Regions from separate parts of the Massilia sp. CFBP9012 genome, predicted to be linked through region 1. Evidence: predicted binding sites of a transcription regulator. Region 1 holds the regulator's gene; the other holds the start of a gene.
What was found. The regulator NrdR, encoded in region 1, represses ribonucleotide reductase genes. The targets are predictions, from matches to a motif close to CACNANATNTNGTG.

Region 1 (3,414 bases):
ATTTGGAGTCCTTACGTCTCACGTAACTGGCGAAACACCGCGTGTGCGCACCATTCGGATGCACGGCGCGGCAAAGGTGGGCACCCACCGGGGAACGTGAGACGCCATACGCCGTTCGCCTGGGCAGCCATCAACCGGTACGCGTTCGACCGCGGTTGCCTGCGCCCGTGCCTACGGCCCGCCCCGGCTCCCGCCTTCCTATGCCACCAGTTGCCTGGATTACTATCGATTGGAGTTTTACATGTTTGCCAAAGATCATACGCTCGCCAATATCGACCCGGAACTGTGGGATGCAATTCAAAAAGAAAACGTTCGCCAGCAAGACCACATCGAGCTGATCGCCTCCGAGAACTACACCTCGCCTGCCGTGATGGAAGCGCAGGGCTCGCAGCTGACCAATAAATATGCCGAAGGCTATCCGGGCAAGCGCTACTACGGCGGCTGCGAATACGTCGACGTCGCCGAGCAGTTGGCGATCGACCGCCTGAAGGAACTGTTCGGCGCTGAAGCCGCCAACGTCCAGCCGAACTCGGGTTCGCAAGCCAACCAGGGCGTGTTCTTCGCCATGCTCAAGCCGGGCGACACCATCATGGGCATGTCGCTGGCCGAAGGCGGCCACCTGACCCACGGCATGTCGCTGAACATGTCCGGCAAATGGTTCAACGTCGTTTCGTACGGCCTGACCCCAGAAGAAGACATCGACTACGAAGCCCTTGAGAAGCAAGCCCACGAGCACAAGCCGAAGATGATCATCGCCGGCGCGTCGGCGTTCGCCCTGCGTATCGATTTCGAGCGCATCGCCAAGGTCGCCAAAGATGTCGGCGCCTACTTCATGGTCGACATGGCCCACTACGCCGGCCTGATCGCCGCTGGTGAATACCCGAACCCGGTGCCGTTCGCCGACTTCGTCACCTCGACCACCCACAAATCGCTGCGCGGCCCGCGCGGCGGCATCATCCTGATGAAGGCCGAGCACGAGAAGGCCATCAACTCGGCGATCTTCCCTGGCATTCAGGGCGGCCCGCTGATGCACGTGATCGCCGGTAAGGCCGTCGCGTTCAAGGAAGCGCTGTCGCCGGAGTTCAAGCAATACCAGAAGCAGGTCGTCAAGAATGCGAAAGCACTTGCTGAAACCCTGATCGCACGTGGCCTGCGTATCGTTTCGGGTCGTACCGAATCGCACGTGATGCTGGTCGACCTGCGCGCCAAGGGCCTCACCGGCAAGGAAGCGGAAGCGATCCTGGGCCAGGCTCACATGACCTGCAACAAGAACGGCATCCCGAACGACCCGCAGAAGCCATTCGTCACCTCGGGCATCCGCCTGGGCAGCCCGGCCTTCACCACCCGCGGCTTCAAGGAAGAAGACGCGGTCACCGTGGGCAACCTGATCGCCGACGTGCTGGACAACCCGCACGACGCCGCGACCATCGAGCGCGTCAAGGGCGAAGTCAAGAAGCTGACCGACAAGTACCCGGTCTACGCGCGTTAATTGCAATTCTCCCGGACCGGTTCGCCGGTCCGGTCGCATCATCCAGCAATACTGCAGCCCCGGCCCCATGAAATGTCCCTTTTGCCAGCATGAAGAAACACAAGTCCTCGATACCCGCGTATCGGAGGAAGGGGATGCCATCCGGCGCCGGCGCCGCTGCGGCAAGTGTGACAAGCGCTTCACCACCTATGAGCGCATCGAGCTGTCGATGCCGATCATCGTCAAGAAGAATGGCAGCCGCACCGAATTTGCATCCTCCAAGCTGCGCGGCAGCCTGATGCTGGCGCTGCGCAAGCGCCCGGTATCGGCCGAGGCGATCGATGGCGCCGTCGCCTCGATCGAGGAAAAGCTGCTCACCAGCGGCCGGCGCGAAGTCGACAGCGTGTATGTGGGCGAGCTGGTGATGGAGCAGCTCAAGCGCCTCGACAAGATCGCCTATATCCGCTTCGCTTCCGTCTACAAGAATTTCGAAGACCTGGATTCCTTCCAGGCGGCGCTGGCCGAAGTCGGCCACCAGCGCAAGCTCGACAACTGACGTCGTTTCCAAGTTCCTTTTTTCGCCCTGCGCATCCTTGCGTCCACGCATGGGCGCCTGAGTCCTGTCTGATAACTTCTCTGCTCGCACATCGTTAGCGGAGGATGGCATGCAGGCGCATCTCCCCGGCCGCCCGGGCGGTTTCACCATGATCGAAATCCTGGTGGCCATGTTCGTGCTCGCAGTCGGCGTGGTCGGCGCCAGTGCGGCCCAACTGGCGGCGCAGCGCACGCGCCAGCATGCAGCGCTGAGTTCAGAAGCGGCGATGCTGGCCACCTCATTGGCCGCACGCATGCAGGCCAACACCCACGTGGCCAGCCTGCCGGACGGCGCCAACCCTTATTTTCCGCTCGATTACACGGCGCTCGATGCTGGCCCGCCCGCGGGTGGCGCGCCATGCATCGGCGCGGGCGCCTGCGATCCGCTGGCGCTGGCCGCCTACGATCTGCGCGAGACGCGCCTGGCGCTGCACCGGGGCTTTCCATCGGGCCGTATCGCGGTCTGCCGCGACGGCGCGCCGTGGGATGCGGCGCACAGCCGCTACCGATGGGCGTGCAGCGGCGAAGCGACTGCGCCGGTGGCGATCAAGATCGGCTGGCATGGCACACAGGACGGGCCGGGCTATGTGTTGCTGGTGGCGCGATGAGGGTCTTCAGCACATTCGGGCGCCAGGCCGGCCTGACCATCGCCGAACTGATGGTGGCGATGGCGCTCGGGCTGGCGGTGCTGCTGGCCAGCGGCTCGCTGCTGATTAACAGCGTGCGCGCGCATGCCGCCGTGATGGAAGCGTCCGAGATGGACGATAGCGGCCGCTATGCCGTCGATGCGCTGGCGCGTGCGATCCGCCTGGCGGCGCACGTCGACTGGGCCGCGCATCCCGGCGCAGATCCGGCGGCGGCCGCGCCGGCGGCAGCGCCGGCGCGGCTGGCCGGCCTGGATGCCAGTTCGCTGGAGCGCACCGGCGTCGGCATCGATGCGGTCTTGCCCGATGAAGCCAATGGCAGCGACGTGCTGGCCCTGCGCTTTCCCGGCAGCGGCGCAGCGCCCAATGGCGATGGCGACACCCTCGATTGTGCGGGTTTTCCCGTGCACCGCGACGAAGAAGGCTGGAGCATCTTCTACGTCGCGCGCAATGCCCAGGGCGATGCCGAGTTGCGTTGCAAGTACCGGGGCGCGAGCAGCTGGTCGTCGGATGCGGTGGCGGGCGGCGTCGAAGGCTTCCAGGTGTTGTACGGCCTGGATGCCGACGGCGACCGGGTCCCGGAGCGCTACGTCAATGCGACCGAGCTGGGCGCGCTCGATGCGGCGCTGGTGCTGGCCGGCGCCACGCCCGACGAACGCGCGGCCGACTTGCGCAAGCGCACGCACTGGAAGCGGGTGGCGCTGGTGC
Region 2 (3,414 bases), on a different contig from region 1:
TCGCTTGCTGCGACGCGAACGGGATGCGCATCATGTGCAGGCAGTCCTGGTGACCCATGACGCCCATGCCCACCGGACGGTGGCGCAGGTTCGAGTTGCGCGCCTTTTCCACCGCGTAGTAGTTGATGTCGATGACGTTGTCCAGCATGCGCATCGCGGTGCGGATGGTCTTTTGCAGCTTGACGTGGTCCAGGCCATCGCCCTTCATGTGCTGCGGCAGGTTCACCGAGCCCAGGTTGCAGACGGCGATTTCGTCGGCGCTGGTGTTCAGGGTGATCTCGGTGCACAGGTTCGACGAGTGCACCACGCCTACGTGCTGCTGCGGCGAACGGATATTGCATGGGTCCTTGAAGGTGATCCATGGGTGGCCGGTCTCGAACAGCATCGACAGCATCTTGCGCCACAGGTCCATGGCTTCGATCTTCTTGAAGACCGCCATTTCGCCGTTGGCCGCTTTGGTTTCATAGGCCAGGTAAGCTTTTTCGAAGGCCTTGCCGGTCAGGTCGTGCAGGTCTGGGGTCTCGGAAGGCGAGAACAGGGTCCAGGCGCCCTTTTCCATCACGCGCTTCATGAACATATCCGGAATCCAGTTCGCGGTGTTCATGTCGTGGGTGCGGCGGCGGTCGTCGCCGGTGTTCTTGCGCAGGTCCAGGAATTCTTCGATATCCAGGTGCCAGGTTTCCAGGTAGGCGCAGACCGCGCCCTTGCGCTTGCCGCCCTGGTTCACCGCCACGGCGGTGTCGTTGACCACTTTCAGGAACGGGACCACGCCCTGCGAACGGCCGTTGGTGCCCTTGATGCGTGAGCCCAGCGCGCGCACTGGCGTCCAGTCGTTGCCCAGGCCGCCGGCGAACTTCGACAGCAGTGCGTTCTCTTTGATGGCGTCGTAGATGCCTTCCAGGTCGTCGCCGACGGTGGTCAGGTAGCACGACGACAGCTGCGAGCGGCGGGTGCCCGAGTTGAACAGGGTCGGGGTCGAGCTCATGAAGTCGAACGACGACAGCAGGTTGTAGAACTCGATGGCGCGCGCTTCGCGGTCGTCTTCGCGCAGGGCCAGGCCCATCGCGACACGCATGTAGAAGGCCTGCGGCATTTCGATGCGCACGTCGCGCACGTGCAGGAAGTAGCGGTCGTACAGGGTCTGCAGGCCGATGTAGCCGAACTGCAGGTCACGGTCGGCGACGATGGCTTTCGCCAGGCGCTCGAGGTCGTACTTGCCCAGCTCTTCGTCCAGCAGCTCGTTGTGGATGCCCTTGGCGATGTATTGCGGGAAGTAGGTCAGGTATTCGGCAGCGGCGCCGGCTTGCGGCACTTCGTGTTCGAAGACTTCCTTGCGGATCGTGTGCAGCAGGATGCGGGCGGTCACCTGGCTGTAGGCAGGGTCTTTTTCCATCAGCGCGCGGGCGGCCAGGATGGCGGACTTGTACAGCTCTTCGACCGGCACGCCGTCGTACAGGTTCTTGAGGGTCTCGGCGACGATCGCGTCGGCGTCGACGTGCTTTTCCAGGCCCGAGCAGGCGGCGTTGACGAGGGCGTGGACGTCGTTGATGTCCAGCAGGCGGCGCTCGCCGCCATCGACCACGTGGATCTGCGGCGCGGCGACCGGGGCGCCGCCAGCGGCTTCCTTGGCGGCGCGGCGCTCGTCCATGCGCTTGGCGCGGTACAGCACGTATTCACGCGCGACGTCGTGTTCGCCCGAACGCATCAGCGACAGCTCGACCTGGTCCTGCACGTCTTCGATGTGGAAGGTGCCGCCGTTCGGCTGGCGGCGCACCAGCGCGGCCACGACGTTACCAGTCATCTGTTCCACCAGTTCGCGGATGCGCGCCGAGACCGCGCCCTGGCCGCCGGCCACGGCCAGGAAGGCCTTGGTCATCGCGACCGAGATCTTGTTCGGCTCGAAGGCGACGACGGCGCCGTTGCGGCGGATGACGCGGTAATCGCCGCGCGCGACGATCTCTGCCGGGGTTTGGCTGGTCGACGCCGATCCTGGGGTGACGTGTTGGTTGATCGAGATGTTCTGTGCTGTTTGCATTGAGCCTCCAGGATGAGCGGTCGGGACCACTACTTGTTTACACGGGGACCGTCTTGCGTCTTGCGCGCCCCGGTCCGTCAACAAAATTGTAGAAAAACGATACCCCGCCAACCGGTGGCCCAGGCTGGCAAACCAGAAAAGCAGGGTACAAATAAAATTAAATAAAGCGTGTCGGCAAGTGACTGATTGACTGTCCGATGAACAAACTTGTGGGCAACTTGTGGACAACCCGCGGACAACTCGCTGCTAGCGACTCCGCTAGTATCTTTCAGTCTGCTACCACTACATCTAGTGCCGAGCTTTGATATCAGACTAATTGTAGTACCTGATTTGCCGTACAGGCAAGCGAATAAATGGCCAAAATTTTTGGTTTTAACGTTCGCGAGCCTTGACATTTAGCGGTCGCCCAACAGAAGGGGACCTCGCCGTGAGCGAGTACTAACATCAGGGAAATTTACGGAAAAGTGACCAGGCGGCCATCCGTTTTCTCACTCGTCAATATAGGGCAGCCCTGCCCTATAGCCGTGCATTGTGCACCAGTTTAATTACCGGAAAGTAACAACAAGTGGGACATCGGCCATCGGCAGGCGATCAGTCCTCGGGAGCGCAGATGTCCAGTTTCTGCATCTGGTAGCGCAGCTGACGTACGCTGATCCCGAGCAGGCTCGCCGCCTGAGTGCGGTTAAACTGGGTCTGCTGCAGCGCCCGCCCGATGATGTCGCGCTCGACCTGTTCGAGATATTCGGGCAGGTTGCTCGGCAATTCGGCGGGGCCGAGGGCGACCAGGGCGGCCATCGGCCCGGGCGGCGGCGCCTGCACCACTTCCACCGGTGGCGGGACCGGCGTCGGCGGCGCGGTGAGCGTCATCGTCTCGCTCCGCCCTGCTTCCACCGGCCGTGCCGCCTTGAGCGACAAGTCCCCGACCTGGATCGCGCCATCGTTGGCAAACGCCAGCGCCCGTTCCAGCACGTTCTCCAGCTCGCGCACATTGCCGGGGAAGGAATACGCCTTCAAGGCCTCCAGCACGTCCGGCCCCAGCGACGCCTGCCCCGGCCCGGCCAAGCGGTTCAGGATGCCATCGGCCAGCAGGGCCAGGTCGTCCATCCGCTCGCGCAGCGGCGGCAGCGCCAGCTCGATCACGTTCAGGCGATAAAACAGGTCTTGCCTGAACTTGCCCGTCTCGACGCAGCGCGCCAGGTCCTGGTGGGTGGCGCTGATGATGCGCACGTCGACCGGTTCCTCGCTCGTGGCGCCGATCTTGCGCACGCGCCGCTCCTGGATCGCGCGCAGCAGCTTGACCTGCATCGCCAGCGGCAGGTCCGCCACCTCGTCCAGCATCAGGGTGCCGCCGTTGGCGGCCTGGAAGAAGCCGTCGCGCT

Region 2: SOM61_RS10830 (ribonucleoside-diphosphate reductase subunit alpha) is a predicted target of NrdR. The motif match lies at 2,316-2,329, and genes of this name have one in related genera.

The regions. Positions count from the first base shown of each region.
Region 1 is NZ_JAXCWM010000008.1:89,455-92,868, reverse strand. Features, by position in the region: ZMP/ZTP riboswitch at 13-132, shown strand; gene glyA (serine hydroxymethyltransferase) at 242-1,489, shown strand; gene nrdR (transcriptional regulator NrdR) at 1,557-2,024, shown strand; gene pilV (type IV pilus modification protein PilV) at 2,134-2,670, shown strand; gene SOM61_RS14730 (PilW family protein) at 2,667-3,414, shown strand, end outside.
Region 2 is NZ_JAXCWM010000005.1:388,132-391,545, reverse strand. Features, by position in the region: gene SOM61_RS10830 (ribonucleoside-diphosphate reductase subunit alpha) at 1-2,035, opposite strand, end outside; gene SOM61_RS10825 (sigma-54-dependent transcriptional regulator) at 2,627-3,414, opposite strand, start outside.